Marichromatium purpuratum 984: one gene and its partner. The protein of the gene in region 1 interacts with the protein of each later gene in a pairwise test. Links are inferred from orthologs where the notes say so. Each region holds a gene or a part of one and is shown on either strand. Other genes may lie near its edges. The genes, in order: mrdA and MARPU_RS08275.

What was found.
Region 2: the proteins of mrdA (region 1) and MARPU_RS08275 interact in binary tests that used the Escherichia coli proteins (3 or more experiments, as listed by UniProt). The link is inferred for Marichromatium purpuratum 984 from one-to-one orthologs.

Annotation. Positions count from the first base shown.
Region 1 is NZ_CP007031.1:3,758,854-3,769,241, reverse strand. The notes cover bases 3,631-6,535. They hold mrdA (penicillin-binding protein 2), read right to left. Parts: upstream 6,074-6,535; coding sequence 4,187-6,073; downstream 3,631-4,186. Other genes in these bases: mreD (rod shape-determining protein MreD), read right to left, coding at 6,078-6,535; rodA (rod shape-determining protein RodA), read right to left, coding at 3,631-4,197. In the rest of the region: MARPU_RS16385 (D-alanyl-D-alanine carboxypeptidase family protein), read right to left, coding at 1-801; MARPU_RS16380 (septal ring lytic transglycosylase RlpA family protein), read right to left, coding at 969-1,892; mltB (lytic murein transglycosylase B), read right to left, coding at 1,946-2,926; more of rodA, read right to left, coding at 3,061-3,630; more of mreD, read right to left, coding at 6,536-6,566; rod shape-determining protein MreC, read right to left, coding at 6,563-7,390; MARPU_RS16350 (rod shape-determining protein), read right to left, coding at 7,631-8,677; Asp-tRNA(Asn)/Glu-tRNA(Gln) amidotransferase subunit GatC, read left to right, coding at 9,397-9,684; Asp-tRNA(Asn)/Glu-tRNA(Gln) amidotransferase subunit GatA, read left to right, coding at 9,684-10,388. UniProt on the Escherichia coli protein: Catalyzes cross-linking of the peptidoglycan cell wall. Responsible for the determination of the rod shape of the cell. Is probably required for lateral peptidoglycan synthesis and maintenance of the correct diameter during lateral and centripetal growth.
Region 2 is NZ_CP007031.1:1,840,167-1,850,690, reverse strand. The notes cover bases 3,627-6,667. They hold MARPU_RS08275 (penicillin-binding protein 1A), read left to right. Parts: upstream 3,627-3,930; coding sequence 3,931-6,405; downstream 6,406-6,667. Other genes in these bases: MARPU_RS08270 (DUF6279 family lipoprotein), read right to left, coding at 6,415-6,667; mtgA (monofunctional biosynthetic peptidoglycan transglycosylase), read left to right, coding at 3,627-3,822. Outside these bases: MARPU_RS08300 (metal ABC transporter substrate-binding protein), read left to right, coding at 1-771; MARPU_RS08295 (ATP-binding cassette domain-containing protein), read left to right, coding at 768-1,346; MARPU_RS08290 (metal ABC transporter permease), read left to right, coding at 1,343-2,161; MARPU_RS08285 (histidine phosphatase family protein), read right to left, coding at 2,168-2,842; more of mtgA, read left to right, coding at 3,061-3,626; more of MARPU_RS08270, read right to left, coding at 6,668-7,284; MARPU_RS08265 (putative bifunctional diguanylate cyclase/phosphodiesterase), read right to left, coding at 7,281-9,068; alaC (alanine transaminase), read left to right, coding at 9,246-10,448. UniProt on the Escherichia coli protein: Cell wall formation. Synthesis of cross-linked peptidoglycan from the lipid intermediates.

The DNA of each region.
Region 1 (10,388 bases):
GAGCAGCGCCAGGCTGGAGGTGGCGCGGGCATTGGGGCTGGGTGCGCCCATCAGCACCGAGACCAATCGTTGGTCGTCACGCTTGGCCGAGCCGACCAGACAGTAGCCGGCGGCGCGGGTGTAGCCGGTCTTGACGCCATCGGCCGAGGGGTCGCGACGCAGCAACGGGTTGCGGTTGGGCTGGGTGATGTCGTTGTAGGTGAAATCGCGGCTGCTGTACCAGGCGTAGTACTGCGGGAACTCGCGGATGATCGCTATGGTGACGCGGGCGATGTCGCGTGCGGTGGTGTAGAGATCGGGGTCGGGCAGGCCGTTGGGATTGGTGAAGTGACTGTTGGTCATCCCCAGTCGGCGGGCATGGGCGTTCATCAGGTTGGCGAAGGCCTCGACGCTGCCGGCGACGTGCTCGGCGAGGGCGACGCTGGCGTCGTTGCCCGACTGGATGATCATGCCCTTGAGCAGGTCCTCGACGCTGACCTGGGTGCCGACCTCGATGAACATCCGCGAGCCGCCGGTACGCCACGCCTTCTCGCTGACCAGCACCTGATCGTCGAGACGGATGTTGCCCTCGGCGAGTTCGCGAAAGACCACGTAGCCGGTCATGATCTTGGTCAGGCTGGCCGGTTCCAGACGCTCGTCGGCATTGATGTCGGCGAGCACCTGACCGGTGTTGAAGTCGATCAACAGATAGCCCTTGGCGTCGAGCTGCGGCGGTGCCGGGATTTGCGGCGCGGCGCTCGCCAGCACCGGGTGCAGGCACAGCAGGACGATCAGGACGAGGGACTGGATACGTGACTTCATGGGGTGTCCGGGTTCGGCGTGGGGGCGTGTCATCACGGGGTATTCTAACCTTGCTGTCGCTGTCTTGGGGATCGCTCGACCGTGATCCCGATTGCTGGGATCGGTGAGGACGGGGGTGGTCGGGCGCCGGCGGCGTGACGGCGCCGCCGGTTGGGCGGACCCGAGGGTCAGTTCTGTACCAGACGGGTCTCGGCGATGCCGAGCCCCGCCAGGCGTTCGGTCAGGGCGCTGGCCTCGGTGCGCGAGGCCAGCGGACCGATGCGCACCCGATAGAGCGCGCTGCCGGCGCTGCGGCTGTTCTCGACCAGGATCGGGTCGCCGAGTTCCGGGCGCAGCCGGGAGCGCAGCCGCTCGGCGTTGCGCGGGTCACCGAAGGCGCCGACCTGGACATAGAGGCCACCGCTGCCGCCCTCCGTGGTACGCGCCGCAGTCGTGACCGGCTTGGTCGTCGCCCTGGCGGGCTCGGACGCCGGGGGAGTGGTGTCGCGTGCACGCTGCGGCGCGTGCTCGCCACCCGCCACCAGCGGGCCGGGGTCGGCATCCGGTCGTCGTGGGTCGATGGCGCGGACCTCGACCATGGCGGTGCCCTTGCGCGCCATGCCGAGCTTGGTCGCTGCGGTATAGGACAGGTCGATGACGCGCGAGCCGTGGAAGGGGCCGCGATCGTTGATCCGCACCACCACGCTGCGGCCGTTCTCGAGATTGGTCACCCGGGCATAGGTCGGCAGGGGGAGCGTCTTGTGCGCTGCGGTCATGGCGTGCATGTCATAGGGCTCGCCCGAGCTGGTGCGACGACCGTGGAAGTCCTTGCCGTACCAGGAGGCCAGGCCCCGCTCGACGTGTCCGCGGCTGCTCGCCTTGGTGTAGTAGCGCTTGCCGAAGACCTCGTAGGACTTGGGGTTGCCGTATCGGGACCTGGGTTCGACCTTGGGGACGGCGTCGGGGATGCTGGCGATCTCCGGCGGGACGTCGTCGAAGGCGTCGAGCTGGTGTTGACCCGGCTGGCTGGCACAGCCGCCGAGCGCGGCTGCACCGATCGCCAGTGCGATCAGCAGCGGACGGTGCGATGGACGAGCGGACGGTATGGACATGCGGATCCTCCCCTGCGACCGCGCCTGTTGATCGATCGCGCTGCGGGGCGCGCTCATGGCGGCGTCTCCCCGATCGCCTCGCTCAACTGGTGCACGGCCATGGCGTAGAGGTTGCTGTGGTTGTAGCGGGTGATGGCGTAGAAGTTGGCGAAGCTGATCCAGCAGCGCTCGCCTGCCGCGCCGCCATCCAGACACATCAGGTTGGCCGGCGTCTCCGGTGCGAGCCCGGTTGCGGCCATCGGGTCGATGCCGGCAGCGCGCAGCGCGCCGAGGGTGGTCGCGGGTGCGCGCGGCGCCTTGCGCACCACTGCCGGCATGGTCGCTGGCGGCTGCTCCAGGGGGACCGCCACCGGGCCGCCGACGCGCCAGCCGTGACGCGCGAGATAGTTGGCGACGCTGCCGATGACGTCGGCGCTGCTGCGCCACAGGTCGCGCTGAGCGTCACCGTCGAAGTCGACGGCATAGGCTCGATAGCTCGAGGGGATGAACTGGGGCATGCCGAGCGCGCCGGCGTAGGAGCCGCGCACGGTGCTCAGATCGATCCCCTCCTCGGCGCCGAGCAGGATCAGTTGTTCGAGCTCGCGACGGAAGAAGGCGGCGCGTCTGGGGTAGGAGAAGCCGAGCGTGGTCAGCGCGTCGAGCGCGCGATGACGACCGAGCACCTCGCCGTAGCGGGTCTCGATGCCGATGATGGCGACGATCACCGGTGCGGGGACGCCGTAACGCGCCTCGGCCCGCGCGAGCTGCTCGGCATGGGCGGCGTGGAAGGCGCGTCCGCCGGCGATGCGCTCGGCGGTGAGGAAGAGCGCGCGATAGCGGTGCCAGGGCTTGCCCTCGTAGGGTTGCTCCATGGCATCGATGATCTCCTGGCGGTACTCGGCCCCGGCGATCAGCGCAGCGAGCTGCTCGGCATCGAGGTCATGGCGCGCGGCCATCTCGGTGACGAAAGAGGCGGCGGCGTTCCGATAGCCGTCGGGTGCGGCCTCGGCGGTGGCGAGCAGTAGTGCGCTCAGCAGGGTGATCAGGGTTCGCATCGGTGCTCGATCGGTCCTGAGTCTCGGTGCGGATCGACGGCAGCTCGATCCTGAAGGTGATGGTGTCGTGCACAAACGCCCGTCGCGCTGCACGCATTCCTTGACACTCGACCTCCAGTATATGCGCAAAGCGCTTAAATCCGAACCCTTTTCCGATGCGTCTCGATACTCATGATCATCCCGAAACCGATCATCAGGGTGACCATCGAGGTGCCGCCGTAGCTGATCAGCGGCAGCGGCACACCGACCACTGGCAGCAGTCCGGTCACCATCCCGGTGTTCACGAAGACATAGACGAAGAACACCATGATCAGACCGCCGGCGAGCAGCCGACCGTAATTGTCCTGGGCGCGGCTGGCGATCACCAGCCCGCGCAGGATGATGAACAGATAGAGCGCGAGCAGCGCGAGGATGCCGGCGAAGCCGAACTCCTCGCCGATCACCGCGAAGATGAAGTCGGTATTGCGCTCGGGCAGGAACTCCAGGTGCGACTGGGTGCCGTTGAGCCAGCCCTTGCCCGAGACCCCGCCGGAGCCGATGGCGATCTGCGACTGGATGATGTGATAGCCCGAGCCGAGCGGATCGGATTGCGGGTTGAGGAAGGTGAGCACGCGCTCGCGCTGGTAGTCGTGCATGCCGAACCACAGCAGTGGCGCGGCGGCGGCGGCGATGATCGCGAGCGCGCCGATCATCCGCCAGCTCAACCCGGCGATAAAGAGCACCATTACCCCGGCGCTGGCCACCAGCAGCGAGGTGCCGAGGTCGGGCTGCTTGGCGATCAGTACCACCGGGATCATGGTGATGATCGCCGCCAGCAGGATACGGGTGCGCGAGGGCGGCAGCGGTCGGGCGGCGAGGATCCAGGCGACCGCCATGGGTACCGCGAGCTTGAGCAGCTCTGAGGGCTGGAAGCGCACGAAGCCGAGATCGAGCCAGCGTTGCGCGCCCTTGCCGATCTCGCCGGCCACCAGCACTGCCACCAGCATGATGCAGCCGGCGACGAACAGCGAGGGCGACCAGTTGCGCAGTCGGAGCGGCGGGATCTGCGCCACCGCCAGCATCAGTGCGAAGGCGATGCCGAGCCGGATCAGCTGGCGCTCCACCGCCAGCGGGCTCTGGTCGCTGGCGCTGTAGAGCACCATCAGCCCGAAGCCGCACAGTCCGAGCAGCGCCACCAGCAGTGGCGCGTCGATGTGCAGTCGTCGCAGCGGACCGGGCAGCGGCTCGTCGACCCCACGGTCGAGTTGGGCGGCGCGGGTGTTAGTCGCCATCGGCGCGTTCCTCGTCTTGCTCCGGCGGCAGGGGTTCGCCGCCGAGATAGGCGTCGATCACCCGCCGCGCGATGGGCGCGGCGGTGGCGCTGCCGCTGCCGCCGTTCTCGACTACCACGGCGACGGCGATACGCGGATCCTCGATCGGGGCGAAGGCGACGAACAGCGCGTGGTCCTTGAGTCGCTCGGGCACGGTCTCGGCGTCGTAGCGCTCGTTCTGACCGATGGTGAAGACCTGTGCGGTGCCGGTCTTGCCGGCGATACGATAGTCGGGCGAGCGGATCTTGCGCGCGGTGCCCTGGCGGTCCTCGATCACCGCCACCATGGCGTCGATCACGGTGTCCCAGTGCGCCGGATCCTCGACCCGGATCTGATGATCGACGATCGGCAATGCCTCCTCCGGGGTGAGCGGTGCCGGCTCCGAGGCGCGACTGGCGCGTACCACCCTGGGGGTGATGAAGTGACCGTGGTTGGCGAGGCTTGCGGTGGCAGCGGCCAGTTGCAGCGGAGTGGCGAGATAGGCCCCCTGGCCGATGCCCATGATCACCGTCTCGCCGGGGAACCAGGGCTGATTGCGGACCCGCTGCTTCCACTCGCGCGAGGGCAGCAGTCCACCGAGTTCACCGGCGAGATCGATGCCGGTGACGGCGCCGAAGCCGAACTCGGCCAGGCGTGTGTGCAACCGGTCGATACCGAGCTTGTAGGCGAGATCGTAGAAATAGACGTCGCAGGACTCGGCCATCGCCGCGCGCAGATCGACATGACCGTGACCACCGCGGCGCCAGCAGCGGAAGCGGTGCGAGTGTCCGGGGAGGGTGAAATAGCCGGGGCAGTAAGTCTTGCTCTGCGCGGTCACCGTGCCCTCGATCAGCCCGGCGAGCCCGACGAACGGCTTGACCGTCGATCCCGGTGGGTACTGACCACGGATGGCGCGGTTGAACAGCGGCTTGTCCGGCGAGTAGAGCAGCGCGTGATAGTCCTTCTGACTGATGCCTTCGACGAACAGGTTGGGGTCGAAGCTCGGTTGGCTGACCAGCGCCAGCACGCCGCCGTTACGCGGGTCGATGGCGACGATAGAGCCCCGACGCTCACCGAGGATGTCGGTGGCGGCACGCTGCAGCTTGATGTCGAGATAGAGGCTGAGATCGCGTCCGGGGACCGGTGGCTGACTCTCGAGGGTGCGTAGCACCCGGCCACGGGCATTGACCTCGACTTGCTGGTGACCGACCTGACCGTGGAGCAGGTCCTCGTGGGCCTTCTCGATCCCGCCCTTGCCGATGAAGTGGGTGCCGGCATAGTTGCGCGCGTCGATGCGCTTGAGTTCGCCCTCGTTGATGCGCCCGACATAGCCGAGCACGTGCGCGGCATAGGGACCGAGTGGGTAGGCGCGCACCAGTTCGGCGCGCACGTCGACCCCGGGGAAGCGGTGGCCGTTGACCGAGAAGCGGGCGACCTCCGCCGGAGTCAGATTGAGTCGGATCGGTACCCCCTGGAAGCGCATCCGCTGGCGCTTGAGCCGGGCGAAGCGGGCGCGATCCTTGTCGTCGATCGGGATGATGCGCGAGAGCGCCGTGATGGTGGCGTCGAGATCGGACACCTTCTCGACGGTGATCTCGAGCGAGAACGAGGGATGGTTCTCGGCCAGCAGCACGCCGTTGGCGTCGTAGATCAGCCCGCGGGTCGGCGGGATCGGCTGGATCTTGACCCGGTTGTCCTGCGACAGCACCGAGAAATGATCGTGACGCTCGACCTGCAGGTGCAGCAGTCGCACCACCAGCAGCGCCAGGGCCAGCACCACCAGCAGTGCGGCGATCGCCGAGCGGGTGGCAATGATCCGCTGTTCGCGCTTGCGATCCTGGAAGCCGGACTCGAGCATCGTCTCAGAGGGCTCCGGCACGCCGCCCGAGATCGCCAAGCAGCGCGCTCATCCAGGGCCAGAAGATCAGTCCGAGGAAGGTCGGGGCCCAGTAGCTCAGCGCCGGCATCGGTTGTCCGGTGGCACCGAGCACCCATAGGGTGAGCAGCCGTTCGGCGAGCAACAGCACCCAGACGAACAGGGTCTGCTGCCACATCGGGAAGATGCGGATGCGCTGGTGCAGCTCGACGACCAGATAGGCGAGCAGCGACAGGGTGAGCGCATGCTGGCCGAGCAGGGTGCCCGAGATCACGTCGAGCGCCACCCCGCTGGCGAAGGCCGAGAAGACGCCGATCCGCTCGGGGGTGTGCAGACACCAGAACACCACCACCATCGCCACCCACTGCGGGCGCAGCGCCTCGGCCGGCAGCGGCATCGGCAGGATGCTGAGGGCGAAGGCGACGAACAGGCTGAGGCCGATCAGCCAGCCGCCGCGTGGCCTGGTCTCGCTCATGGTCTGGGGCGGGCCTCCGTGCCCTGGGTGTCGGAGAGTGCCTGCTGTTGCAGCGCCGGGTCCATGGTCCAGACCAGTAACACCTCACGGCTGCGATCGAGTGCGGCCGTGGGTTCGGCGAGCACGGTGATGAAGGGGTTGTCCGGGTCGTGGCGTACGGTCTTGATACGGGCGACCGGGTAGCCCGGCGGGAAGCGCTCGCCCATCCCCGAGGTCACCAGCAGATCGCCGACGCGCACGTCGGCGTTCTTGGGGATGTGCAGCAACTGCAGCTCCTGGCTCAGGCCGGTGCCGGCGGCCACCGAGCGCAGACCGTTGCGATTGATCTCCACCGGCAGTGCGTGCTCGGCGTCGGTGATCAGCAACACGGTAGAGGTGAAGGGGTTGGTCTGGATGACCTGGCCCATCACCGCGTTGGCGTCGAGCACCGGCTGGCCGACGAACAGCCCCGAGCGCGAGCCCTTGTTGATCATCACCTGTTGCCGGTAGGGCGCGATGTCGAGCGACATGATCTCGGCGATCAGCACCCGTTCGCCGACGCTGAACGAGGAGCCGAGCAGGTCGCGCAGCCGCATGTTCTCAGCCTCGAGTGCCTCGAATTGCTGCAGCCTAGCCTTGAGGGTCAGGTTCTCGCGATGCAGTGCGGCGTTGCGCGCGCGCAGCTCGGCGGCGTTGGTGAGACGCCCCTGGGTGTCACGCATCATGTGCGCCGGAAGGTCGACGACGTAGTGCAGCGGATAGGCCGCCAGCGAGAGCGCCGAGCGTACCGTGCCGAGATGATCGTAGTGGTGGTCGGCGATGATCAGCCCGAGGGACAGAATCACCGCCACGATCATCCTGAGCAGTGGGGATGGGCCGCGGACGAACAGGGGTTTGATGGTCGGCTCCTCGGCAATGACTGGATTGGGGGAGAGCGCGTCTGCCGCGTCGTGCGGGGTGGTTCAAACCCCGTGGACAGGCCTCCGCCCCTGCTGCATCAGGGACGGCGTGAGCGGGTCATTTTCCGATATTGTGCCGAGCGCGACCAGTCCGCTCGTGTCGGGGTGGCCCCGCGACGGCGGGGGCTACTCGACCGAGAACAGCCCGGTGGCGCGCTCGTCGATCAACTCCAGCGCCTTGCCGCCGCCCCGCGCCACGCAGGTCAGCGGATCGTCGGCCATCACCACCGGCAGTCCGGTCTCCTCCTCGATCAGCCGGTCGAAGCCGCGTAGCATCGAGCCGCCGCCGGTGAGCACGATGCCGCGCTCGGCGACATCGGCGCCGAGTTCCGGCGGGGTCTGCTCCAGGGCCATCTTGACCGCACCGACGATGCCCGAGATCGGCTCCTGCAGCGCCTCGAGGATCTCGTTGCTGTTGAGGGTGAAGCTGCGCGGCACGCCCTCGGCGAGATTGCGGCCCTTGACCTCCATCTCCAGCATCTCGTTGCCGGGGTAGGCCGAGCCGATGGTGTGCTTGATGCGCTCGGCGGTGGTCTCGCCGATCAGGGTGCCGTAGTTGCGCCGGACATAGTTGACGATGGCGTCGTCGAAGGTGTCGCCGCCGATGCGCACCGAGGCGGAGTAGACGATGCCGTTGAGCGAGATCACCGCCACTTCCGAGGTGCCGCCGCCGATGTCGATGACCATGCAGCCGTGGGGCTCGTGCACCGGCAGGCCGGCGCCGATCGCCGCCGACATCGGCTCCTCGATCAGGAAGACCTCGCGCGCGCCGGCGCCGGCGGCCGATTCGCGGATCGCGCGACGCTCCACCTGGGTCGAGCCGCAGGGCACGCAGATCAATACTCGCGGGCTGGGGCTGATCAGGCGCGACTCGTGCACCTTGTGGATGAAGTACTGCAGCATCTTCTCGGTGACGGTGAAGTCGGCGATCACGCCGTCCTTCATCGGCCGCACCGCGGTGATGCTCTGTGGGGTCCGTCCGAGCATCAGCTTCGCCTCCTCGCCCACTGCCGCGACCGATTTGCCGCCGGTAGCGCGATCATGGCGGATCGCGACCACCGAGGGCTCGTTGAGCACGATGCCACGTCCGCGGGCAAAGATGAGGGTGTTGGCGGTCCCCAGGTCGATCGACAGATCGTTGGAGAATATCCCGCGAATGCGTCTGAATACCATCAGATACTTACCTTGGAGGAAGAGAGGAGCGCCGGGTCCCGCAGGCGTCCGGTATCGATGTCCGCTGAGGGAATCCTTGAAAAACAGGACGGCTAATCTAGCAATGCAATCAGGGATGGGCAAGGCAGCGGCGCCAGCGACCAGGGGATTGAACCGCGAAGGGAATAAGCCGCCAGCCGCCAGCGATCAGCCGCCAGTGGGTGCGGACCCGCGCCGCCTGTGGCCTCACGCCGACATCACACACCATGCACTTCGCGTGCAGGGAATAAGCCGCCAGCCGCCAGCGATCAGCCGCCAGTGGTTGCGGATCCGCGCCGCCTGTGGTCTCACGCCGACATCACACACCATGCCCTTCGCGTGCAGGGAATAAGCCGCCAGCCGCCAGCGATCAGCCGCCAGTGGTTGCGGACCTGCGCCGCCTGTGGTCTCACGCCGACATCACACACCATGCACTTCGCGTGCAGGGAATAAGCTGCCAGCCGCCAGCGATCAGCCGCCAGTGGTTGCGGACCTGCGCCGCCTGTGGTCTCACGCCGACATCACACACCATGCACTTCACGTGCTTTGCGGCTTTGCGGCTTTGCGGTTCAATCCCCTGGTCGCTGGTCGCTGGTCGCTGGTCGCTGGTCGCTGGTCGCTGGTCGCTGGTCGCTGGTTCCACCGCCCACGGCCGCTATGCTATTTTGACTCCCCATTTTTGTAGGCCCAGCAGGACGGACATGTCACTGGATCGTTCCGACGTCGAAAAGATCGCGCACCTCGCGCGCCTGGCGATCAGCCCGGATCAGACCGAGCGCTACGCCGCCGAACTCTCCAATATTCTCGATCTCGTGGCCCAGATGGACTCGGTGAACACCGACGACGTCGAGCCCATGGCGCACCCGTTGCACATGGCCCAACGGCTGCGGCCCGATCAGGCCACCGAGCCGGATCGTCGCGCCGAGTACCAAGCCGGCGCGCCGCTGAGCGAGGGCGGGCTCTATCTGGTTCCGAAGGTCATCGAATAATGCAGAACAAGTCGATCGCAGAACTGGCCGCCGATCTGCGGCTGCGCAAGTACTCCAGCACCGAGCTGACCCGTCACTATCTCGACCGCATCGCGCGGCTCGACCCCCAGCTCAACAGCTTCATCACCGTCGATGCCGAGGCCGCGCTCGCCGCCGCCGCGCGCGCCGACGAGGCGCTCGCCCGTGACCAGGCCGGCCCGCTCACCGGTATCCCGATCGCGCACAAGGACATCTTCTGCACCAAGGGAGTGCGCACCAGCTGTGCCTCGCGCATGCTCGACGACTTCGTCGCCCCCTATGACGCGACCGTGGTCGAACGTCTGGGTGGCGCCGGCGCGGTGATGCTCGGCAAGACCAACATGGACGAGTTCGCCATGGGCTCGAGCAACGAGACCAGCTACTACGGCCCCGTCGCCAATCCCTGGGACACCTCGCGGGTGCCGGGCGGCTCCTCCGGCGGCTCGGCCGCGGCGGTGGCCGCGCGTCTGTGCGCGGCGGCCACCGGCACCGATACCGGTGGCTCGATCCGTCAGCCGGCGGCGCTGTGCGGCATCACCGGCATCAAGCCGACCTACGGGCGCTGTTCGCGCTGGGGGATGATCGCCTTCGCCTCCTCGCTCGACCAAGCCGGGGTGATGGCGCGCTCGGCCGCCGACGCCGCCTTCCTGCTCGACGAGATGGCCGGCTTCGACGAGCGCGACTCG
Region 2 (10,524 bases), 1.9 Mb from region 1 along the record:
GACACCGCACTGACGGTGCTCTCCGGGCCCGAGCGCGACCTGCACCGGTTGCAGGCGCGCCCGAGCATGATCGGCGCGCTGCGCCGTGCCGATCTGGTGGTGGCGGTCGGTGCTGAGCTGGAGATCGGCTGGTTGCCGCTGGCGATCGCCAGCGCCGCCAACCCGGCGATCCGCCCCGAGACCCCGGGCTATTTCGAGGCCGCCGCCCAAGTCGCGCTGCTCGATGTCGGCACTCCGGCCGATCGCGCGCTCGGTGACGTCCACCCGCTCGGCAATCCGCACCTCAACCTCGATCCGCTGCGCATGGCGACGGTGGCGCGGGCGCTGGCCGAGCGCATGGCCGCCCTCGACCCGGCCGGTGGCCCCGACTATCGCGCCGGCGCCGCGCGCTTTGCCGCCGCCGTCGAGCGGCGCCTGCCGGCGTGGTCGGCGCGGCTCGACGGCGCGCCGGGCGCGGTGCTCCACCACCGCGACGGCGTCTATCTGCTCGATCGCTTTGGCGTGCCGCTGCTCGGCACCATCGAGCCGGTGCCCGGGGTGCCGCCGAGCGGTCGTCAGCTGAACGCGCTTACCGAGCGGCTGCGGGGCCAGGCCGGGGTGGTGATCCACGCGCCGTATCAGCCGGCACGCCCGGCCGAACGGCTCGCCGCCGCGCTCGACTGGCCGGTGGCGGTGCTGGCGCTGGAGCCGGCGCGAGAGGCCGACGGCGCGGCCTATCTGGCGCACATCGACCGCTGGGTCGAGGTGCTCGCCGGGGCGGCGCGGCGATGAGCGAGTCGCTGTTGCGGCTCGACGGACTGGTCGCGGGCCATCGCGCGCCCGTGGTCGGTCCGCTCTCGTTCGCCCTGGGGCGTGGCGAGGTGCTGGGGCTGTGGGGCGGCAACGGCAGCGGCAAGTCGACCCTGCTCAACGCCATCGCCCGCGCCGCGCGGGTGTTCGCCGGGACGATCCGGCGCGCGCCCGGGTTGCGCCTGAGCTATCAGGAGCAGCGCCCGGTGCGTCTTGACCCCATGCCAATGACCGGCGCCGACCTGCTGCGTGCCGCCGGGCTCGACCCGCGCCGTGCACCGGCGCCCTTGGTCGCGCTGCTCGGCCAGCGACTCGATCGGCTCAGCGGCGGTCAGTACCAGCTGCTCTGCGTGTGGTGCGCGCTTGGCGCCGAGGTCGATCTGGTGCTGCTCGACGAGCCGACCAACAACCTCGATCCCGGCGCCGAGCGTTCGCTGCGCGTGCTGCTGGAGACGGCGCGCGCGGACCGAGCGGTGTTGCTGGTCAGTCACGAGCGCGCCTTTCTCGACGCGGTGAGCACCCGGGTGCTGACGCTCGAGGCCGGAGAGCGGTCATGAACGAGGGACTCGCACTGCTCGTCGACCCGCTGTTCCGGGTGCCGCTGCTCACCGGGCTGGCGGCGAGCCTCGCGCTCGCGCCGATCGGGGTGTTGTTAATGCTCCGCGACGAGTGGCTGGCGGCGCTGGGGCTGGCGCATCTGGCGGCCGCCGGCGCCCTCGGCGGGCTCGCGCTCGGCGCGCCGGGGCTCGCCGGTGCCGGGCTCGGCGCGCTCGGCGGTGGACTGGTCAAGGGAGCGCTGGGGCGCCGTGGCAACGGTGTCTATGGCTTCATGATCCTGATCGGCTGGGCGTTGCTGCTGCTGATCGCGGCCAATAGCGCGGTGGGCGAGGGGCTGGGGCAGGCGCTGATCGACGGTCAGCTCTACTTCGCCCGCTGGCCCGAGCTGATCGCGGCACTGGCGCTGGCGCTCGCGCTACTGTGGGCGTTGCCCCGGCTGGCCTGGCCGCTGTTGCGCGCGCGTCTGCTGCCCCGGCTCGACCGCGCCAATGGCCGCGCGGCCTGGCGCACCCACCTGGGGATGGATCTCGTCGCCGCGCTCGGCATGGCGGTGGGCACCGCCACGCTGGGATTGATGGGGGCCTTCGCGCTGGTGTTCGTGCCGGCCTGGGTGGCCTTCCGGGTGGCGCACGGCTGGCGTGCGACCTGGGTGGTAGCGGGGATTTTCGCCGTCGCCGGTTATCTCGGCGCCTTCGTGCTGGCGCTGGCGCTCGATCAGCCCTTCGGCCCGGTGCTGGTGGCGGTGCTGGTGTTGCTGGCCTGGGGCGCGAGCGCGCTCCAGGCGGGGTGGCGATTGCTGACGGGCTGGCGCTGAACGGACTCAGTGGCAGGGATCGCTCCACCAGTGCGAGAGCCGTTGTTCGAGTTCCCGCGCCGGCAGCCCCTCGTAGTGGGAGATGTCGTTGAACAGCCGCAGCCGGGCGCGCACCTCGCTGGCGAAGTCGAGGATGGTCAGCCCCGCCGGGCTCTGGTCGAGCCGGTCGCGATAGCCGCGCGCGTCGAAGCCGAGCAGACTGCTGACCAGTAGCCGGTTGGTGCCCTTGTGGGCGACCACCAGCACCGAGCGGTCGTGGTGGTCGTGGACGATGCGGCGCATCACCGGCAGGGCGCGGGCGAGCACGTCGATCCCCGACTCGCCACCCTTGGGCGCGCTGGTCAGCGGATCCTCCTGCCAGGCGCTGTACTCCTCGGCGAAGTCGGCGGCGACCTGCTCGCGGGTCAGGCCCTCCCAGTGACCGTAGTCGATCTCGCGCAGCCCGGGCTCGGGGGTGGGTTCGAGACCGTGTGACTCGGCGATGATCCGCGCCGTCTCCATGGTGCGCCCCATCGGGCTGGCGAAGACCGCATCGAGGCTGTCGCAACGCAGTCGCGCGGCGAGCGCACGGACCTGGGTGCGTCCCTGCTCGGAGAGCGGCACGTCGGTGGAGCCGGCAAAGCGGTCCTCGGCGGTGAGTTCGGTGGCGCCGTGGCGCACCAGATAGATTCGGGTCGGCATCTTGTTCTCCTCGTTGGCTCCCGATTGTCCCTTATGTCCCCATGGTCGGGGCGCTCGTGGTCGATGTCCAGGCGGAGCGGGCGCGAGAGGCTTGCTGGCGTGACACGCGGGAGCCTTGGGCTGTGTCAGAATGGATGGCCGGAGCGGTGGCGGGTTCCGTGGGGGATGCGCCGGTGACGAACGGCGGTTTTCGCGATGATGGAGGTCTTGGCCCGGTCATGAGCGTACGGAAGACGCGCAGGCGTACGAGCAAGGGGGGGACTCACGGGAAGACGCGGCGTGGCAAGTCGGGGCCGTTGCGGCTGCTGGTGCTGACGGCGCTGGTGCTGGCGGCGCTCTCGGTGGTGATGGTCGGCACGCTGCGCTGGCTCGATCCGCCGAGTTCGGCGTTCATGCTCGGACAGCGGCTCTCCGGACTGTGGACCGAGGGCCGCGCGCCGCGACTGGCGTATCGCTGGGTCGATCTCGACGATATCGACCCGGAGCTGGCGCTGGCGGTGATCGCCGCCGAGGACCAGCGCTTTCCCGAGCACTACGGCTTCGACCTGGTCGAGCTGCGTCAGGTGCTGGCCGACCTCGGCGAGGGCGGCCCCAGCCGGGGCGCGAGCACCCTCACCCAGCAGACGGCCAAGAACCTGTTCCTGTGGTCGGGCCGGGACTATCTGCGCAAGGGCGTCGAGGCCTGGTTCACGGTGCTGATCGAGACGCTGTGGCCGAAGCGACGCATCCTCGAGGTCTATCTCAACATCGCCCAGTTCGGTCCCGAGGTCTATGGCGCCGAGGCCGCCAGCCGTCGCTACTTCGACCGTTCCGCGGCCAACCTCGGGCGGTCACGCGCCGCCCGGCTCGCGGCGGTGCTGCCCGATCCACGCGGCTATCGGCTCGATCGCCCCAGTGAGCGACGGGAGCGGCGTGTGGGCTGGATCCTCGCCCAGATGCGCCAGCTCGGCGGTATCGCCTATCTCGAGCGGCTGCGCTGAGCGCGGCCTTGCGGGGCGGGACGCGATCGCGCAGGATGTCGCCGCCGGTGCCGCGCTGATGGGGTATCGGGATGAGGCGTGCCCGGTGCGCGCGCCCTGGAGTCGCCCTTGGAACACGCAGCCGATCAGCAGCCCGCCCCGGAACAGCCACCTTCGTCCGCGCCGCGGCGTCTCGCGCCGGGGCGCTGGCTGCTGCGCCTGTCGAGCGCGCTGCTCGGCACCGGGTTGCAGCTCATGCTGCTGGGGCTGCTCGGTGCTGCGGCCTTCGTCCACTTCACCCTGCCCGAGCTGCCCGACGTCGAGCAGCTGCGCGACGTCCAGCTCCAGGAGCCGTTGCGGGTCTACAGTGCCGATGGCGCGCTGATCGGCGAGTTCGGCGTGCAGCGCCGCCGCCCGGTGCGCTATCGCGATGTCCCGGCGCTGGTGGTGCAGGCGGTGCTCGCCACCGAGGACAGCCGTTTCTTCCAGCACCGTGGCGTCGACCTGGTGGGGCTGGCGCGCGCCTCGCTGAGCTATGCCCTGACCGGCGAGAAGTCGCAGGGCGGTAGCACCATCAGCATGCAGCTCACCCGCAACTTCTTCCTCTCGCCGGAGAAGACCTTCGCGCGCAAGCTCGCCGAGGTGTTGCTGACCCTGCGCGTCGAGCGCACCCTGACCAAGCAGCAGATCCTCGAGCTCTATCTCAACAAGATCTTCTTCGGCCATCGCGCCTACGGCATCTCGGCGGCCGCGGCGCTCTACTACGACAAGCCGCTCGACGCGCTGACCCTGCCCGAGGTGGCGATGCTCGCCGGCATCCCCCAGGCGCCCTCGAGCAACAACCCGGTGACCGACCCGGCGCGGGCGCTCGAGCGGCGCAACCATGTGCTCGGGCGGATGCACGCACTCGGCTATATCGACACGCCGCGCTACGAGCAGGCGATCCGCACGCCCGACCGGGCGCGGTTGCATCGCCGCCTGCCCGACCTGGAGGCCGGACACGTCGCCGAGATGGCGCGCCAGGAGATCATCGAGCACTACGGCGAGACCGCGCTCGGGCACGGTTATCGGGTCTTCACCACCATCGACACCCGGTTGCAGCGCGCCGCGCAGGGTGCGGTGCGCGAGGCGCTGCACGACTACGACCGGCGTCACGGCTATCGCGGCGCCGAGGTGCGCATCGAGCTTGCCGGGCGCTCCGAGTCGGCGCTCGATGCGCTGCTCGCCGCTCACCCGCCGTTCGGTGGGTTGCGCGCGGCGCTGGTCACCGCGGTCTCGGCGCGCGCGGCCGAGCTCTATCTCGGGCGGGGGGAGCGCGCGCGGCTCGATCTCGGGGCGGTCGCCTGGGCGCGGCCCCTGATCGACGAGAACCGGCGCGGGCGCCGTCCTCGACGTGTCGGCGACGTGCTCGCCGTCGGCGATCTGGTGCGACTCTCGCGTGGTGAGGACGGCGACTGGCGGCTCGATCAGCTGCCGGCGGTCGCCGGTGCGCTGGTCTCGATCGATCCGCGCGACGGCGCGGTGCTGGCGCTGGTCGGGGGCTACGACTTCGCCGCGAGCAAGTTCAACCGCGCGCTCGACATGCGTCGTCAGCCCGGTTCGAGCTTCAAGCCCTTCATCTATGCCGCCGCGCTCGCCGAGGGCTGGACCCCGGCGAGCCTGGTGCGTGACGGTCCGGTGGAGCTGCCGCGCGGCTCGCGCTGGAACCCGCAGAACGCCGATCGTCGCGCGCTCGGTCCGATCCGGTTGCGTCCGGCGCTGGCGCGCTCGCGCAACCTCGCCACCATCAATCTGCTGCAGAGCGTCGGGTTGGAGGACGCCAAGCGCTATCTCGAACGCTTCGGCTTCGCCCTGATCGACAACCCCGTCGGATTGTCGCTGGCGCTCGGCACCGTGGAGCTCTCTCCGGTGAGTCTGGCCGAGGGCTATGCGGTATTCGCCAATGGCGGCTACCACGTGCGCCCGCACTTCATCACTCGGATCGAGGACGGCGAGGGTCGGGAGGTCTTCGTCGCCGCGCCGCCGCGCGCCTGCGACGACTGCTGGTACCGGCGTGGTGGCGGCGAGACCCGCACCCGGGCGCTCGCCGCCACCGGCGGCGCGGCCGAGCGGGTGATCGACCCGCGCATCGCCTATCAGATGACCTCGATGTTGCGCGACGTCATTGAGGTCGGCACCGGGCGGCGCGCCCGCGCCCTCGGGCGTGCCGACGTGGTCGGCAAGACCGGCACCACCAACGACCTGCGCGACTCCTGGTTCGCCGGCTATCAGGCCGACTTCGTCACCATCGCCTGGATGGGCTTCGACGACTTCTCCGAGCTCGGTCGCGGCGAGTACGGCGGCGTGGCGGCCCTGGGGATGTGGGTCGAATTCATGCGCCAGGCGCTCGCCGAGCGTCCGGTGGCGACGCTGAAGCCGCCGTCGGGGATGGTGCGGGTGCGGATCGATCCGGCGCGCGGGGTCGAGTCACGGGGGCCGGGCAGCATCGCCGAGCTGGTGCGCGAGGAGTATCGCCTGATGCTGCTCGGCCCGGATCCGATCCGCGCGGCGCCCGCGCCCGTGGTCGAGGACAGCTCGCCGCGGGTGCTCGACGAGCTGTTCTGAGGCGTCGGCTCAGCCGGCGCAGGGCAGGGGGACGATCGCGCGCTGTTCGCGTTGCAGTCGTTGCAGGGTCTCGCGCAGCTCGCCGAGACGCTCAAGCAGCCGCGTGCGCTGGGTGGCATCGAGGCTGGCGCCGAACCGGGCGGCGAGGGTGACGAGCTGTTCGGTCAGGCGCTCGCCGTCGCGGCGCAGCGCCGCCGGCATGGCGTCGAACTCGACCAGCCAGCCATGGAGGAAGGCGGCGATCCGTGCCTCCCCGGCGCCCTCGTCGAGCAGCGTCATCAGCCGGGTACGCTGGTCGGCGCGATAGGCGTCGAGCGCGGGCTGGCTGCGCGGCATCGCCGCGGTCAGCTCGCGCACCAGCTGCTGCTGGCTCGCGCTGAGCGGTCCGGTCCAGTCGCTGAGATTGCGGATATAGCGCCGGGCGCGCTTGCGCCGTTCGCGTTCGGGGTCGGCGGGTGCGGCGCGCTCGGCGTCGCGCTCGCGCCACAGTCGTTCGAGCCGCTGGCGCTGCGCCGGGGTGAGGGTGGCGAGCAGCGGTGCGGTGGCGTCGACGAAGAGTTCGGCGTGCTGGCGGTAGATCGGTTCAGCGGCGGCCATCAGGCAGGCGAGATCCTCACGGGCGAAACCGCGCTCGCTCGTCAGGATCAATCCGTCGAGCAGGGCGGTGAGCCGGGGCAGCGCCTCGCGGCGGTGACGCGTCTGGACCTGTTCGAGTCTGTCCGTCCAGCGGCGCAGCTGTTGCGGCGCGAGGTCGATGCGGTGATCGACATAGACGGCGGTGAGGAAGGGGGCATTGTCGTAGACCAGCGAGACCCGGCTGCAGCCGCCGCCGAGCAGACCGAGTGCGACCAGCACCACGACCCCGAGGTGACGACTCATCCGGCCTGCTCCAGTTCGAGCGTCGGCGCCGCGAACAGATATCCCTGTGCCCAGTGCACGCCGAGTTCGCCGAGGACCTGGGCGGTGGGTTCGTCCTCGACGCATTCGGCGATGGTGGTGATGCCGAGCGAGTCGGCGGTGTACTGGATGCTGGCCACCAGGGCGCGCGACTTGGGTCTGGTGCGGACCTGCGCGATCAGTTCACGGTCGATCTTGATGAAGGAGATCGGCAGCTCGGCGAGATAGCCGAGCGAGGAATAGCCGCCGCCGAAGTCGTCGATGGCGAGCCGGAAGCCCTGGTCGAGAAAGGGCGCGAGGGTGGTCCTGAGCTGATGGGCATGGCCGAGCGGCTCGCGCTCGGTGATCTGCAGGACCAGCGCGCGGGTGCGTCGCCCGGGGCCGAGCCGCGGGCACAGTGCCGCGGCGTGCTGGGCGAGTGCGGCGACCCGCTCGGGGCGGCGCAACAGGTCGCCGGAGAGGTTGATGAAGCGCTTGATGGCGGGACGCTGATCGCCCTCGACGGCGCAGCGGGCGATGGCGCGGCGTCCGAGGATGTCGTCGATACGGTGGAGCAGGTTGAGCCGGTCGGCGATCTCGACGAACTCCTGGGCGCAGAGCACCTGCTCGGTGCCGACGACGATGCGGGCGAGCGCTTCTTCGGCGACCTGGGTGCGACTGGCGAGATCGACGATGCTCTGATAGGCCGGGTGGAGCTGGCCGTCGCGAATGGCCCGTTGCACCAGGGCTGCGGTGGAGAGATTGTGGGCCTGCTCGGCGTTGGTGACACAGGTGCGGTTGCGCCCGCGTAGCTTGGCCTCGTAGAGACCCGCGTCGGCGCGGGCGAGGACATCGTCGACACTGTCGTGGCCAGCGGTGCATTCGGCCACTCCTGCACTCACCGTCACCTCGAAGCGGCGTTCGGCAAACTCCGGGCGGGCACGCTCGACGGCCTGGCGCATCCGTTCGATGCCTTGGTAGGCCTGCTCGATCCGGGTGGCGGGCAACACCACCAGGAATTCCTCGCCGCCCCAGCGGCCCACCCAGTCGCCCTGACGGATGCTGCGTCTGAGCGCGAGGGCGACCTGCTTGAGGATGTGGTCGCCGGCGCAGTGACCATGGATGTCGTTGATCAGCTTGAAGCGGTCGATGTCGAACAGGGCGAGACAGTAGGGGCTGCCCGAGCGATCGCTGCGCGCCTGCTCGAGTCGCAGATAACCGTTGAGCGCGCGCCGGTTGGGCAGGCCGGTGAGTTCGTCATGGGTGGCCATCTGGAACATCCGCTGCTCGAGCCGGCTCAGCCGCTCGCTCTGGACCGAGGCGCCGAGGACATTGGCCGCCGCGCGCAGCGCCTGGATCTCGACCTCACTCCAGTGACGCCTGCGGGTGCAGTCGTCGAAACCGATGAACCCCCACCAGTGCTTGGCGACGAAGACCGGCACCACGACCAGCGAGCTGATCCCCTGGGCCAGGAGGATCTCGCGCTCGCCCTCGGGCAGGGTCTCGACGCAGCCCTGCACCACGCCCCCGCCACGCAGGGTCTGACACCAGCGGGCGAAGCCGGTCTCGATCGGGAAACTCTGCAGCTGGTTGTTACCGATCTGGCTCTCGATGCCGGGAGCCGAGAACTCGTGACGCTGACTGGTGTAGAGTATCCCGTCGATACCAAGATGGTTCTCGAAGACATAGGCGCGGCTGGCATGGGTCGCCCGCGCCAGGTGCTCGAGCATCCGCGGCACGTATTCTCCCCAGTTCGCGCAGCCGAAGTACTCGGCGGCGAGCCCCACGGCCTTGAAGATTGCGCTGGCGCTGTCGAGCGCAGCATCGTCCCCGTCGGCCGAGGGGACGGGTGGTGTCGATGTGTCGAGTGTCCGGAGGGGGGCTGCACCGTTCGGCTTGCTTCTTTCCCCACTGGCTGTACACTCTGAACCTTTTTCCAACTTCATCTTCAACGAGGTCCCCCCGTGGTCGCCCCCGAGTCAGATTTCCATCGCATCAAGCGCTTGCCGCCCTATGTCTTCAACATCGTCAACGAGTTGAAGGCCGCGGCGCGAGCGCGGGGCGAGGACATCATCGATTTCGGCATGGGCAACCCCGATCAGCCGACGCCGCAGCACATCGTCGACAAGCTGATCGAGGTCTCGGCGCGCGGCAACACCCACCGTTATTCGGTCTCGCGCGGCATCCCGCGGCTGCGTCGCGCCATCTGTCACTGGTATCGCGATCGCTTCGACGTCCATCTCGATCCCGAGACCGAGGCCATCGTCACCATCGGCTCCAAGGAGGGCCTCGCCCACCTCGCGCTGGCGACCATGGACGCCGGTGATACGGTACTGGTGCCCAACCCGGCCTATCCGATCCATCCCTACGGCTTCATCATCGCCGGTGCCGACGTGCGCCATGTGCGCCTGACCCCGGACGTGGACTTCTTCGAGGAGCTGCGGCGCGGTATCCAGGAGTCCTGGCCCAAGCCCAAGATGCTGGTGCTCAACTTCCCCGGCAACCCCACCGGGCAGTGTGTCGATCTCGAGTTCTTCGAGAAGGTCATCGAGATCGCCCGCGAGCACGGCATCTGGGTGGTGCACGACATCGCCTATGCCGACATCGCCTTCGACGGCTACAAGGCCCCCTCGATCCTCCAGGTGCCCGGTGCCAAGGACATCGCCGTCGAGTTCTTCTCGATGTCCAAGAGCTACAACATGCCCGGTTGGCGCGTCGGCTTCATGTGCGGCAACCCGACTCTGGTCTCCGCGCTGGCGCGGATCAAGTCCTATCTCGACTACGGGACCTTCACCCCGATCCAGGTCGCGGCGATCGCCGCGCTCGAGGGGCCGCAGGAGTGCGTGCGCGAGATCAGCGACATGTATCAGAGTCGGCGCGACGTGCTCTGCAGCGGTCTCAACGCTGCCGGCTGGGCGGTCGAGCCGCCCAAGGCGACGATGTTCGTGTGGGCGCCGATCCCCGAACCCTATCGCGAGATGGGGTCGCTGGAGTTCTCGAAAAAGCTCCTGCGCGAGGCCAAGGTGGCGGTCGCGCCCGGGATCGGTTTCGGCGAGTACGGCGACACCCATGTCCGCTTCGGCCTGATCGAGAACGAGCATCGCACCCGTCAGGCCATTCGTGGCATCAAGGAGATGTTCCGCCGCGACGCCCAGGCCGGCGCCTGAGCCGTTCACGGTGACGCGTCCATCATGGGCGCGTCCGGACCGATTCCATCCAGGATACAGCGTCCCGTCCTGGCGG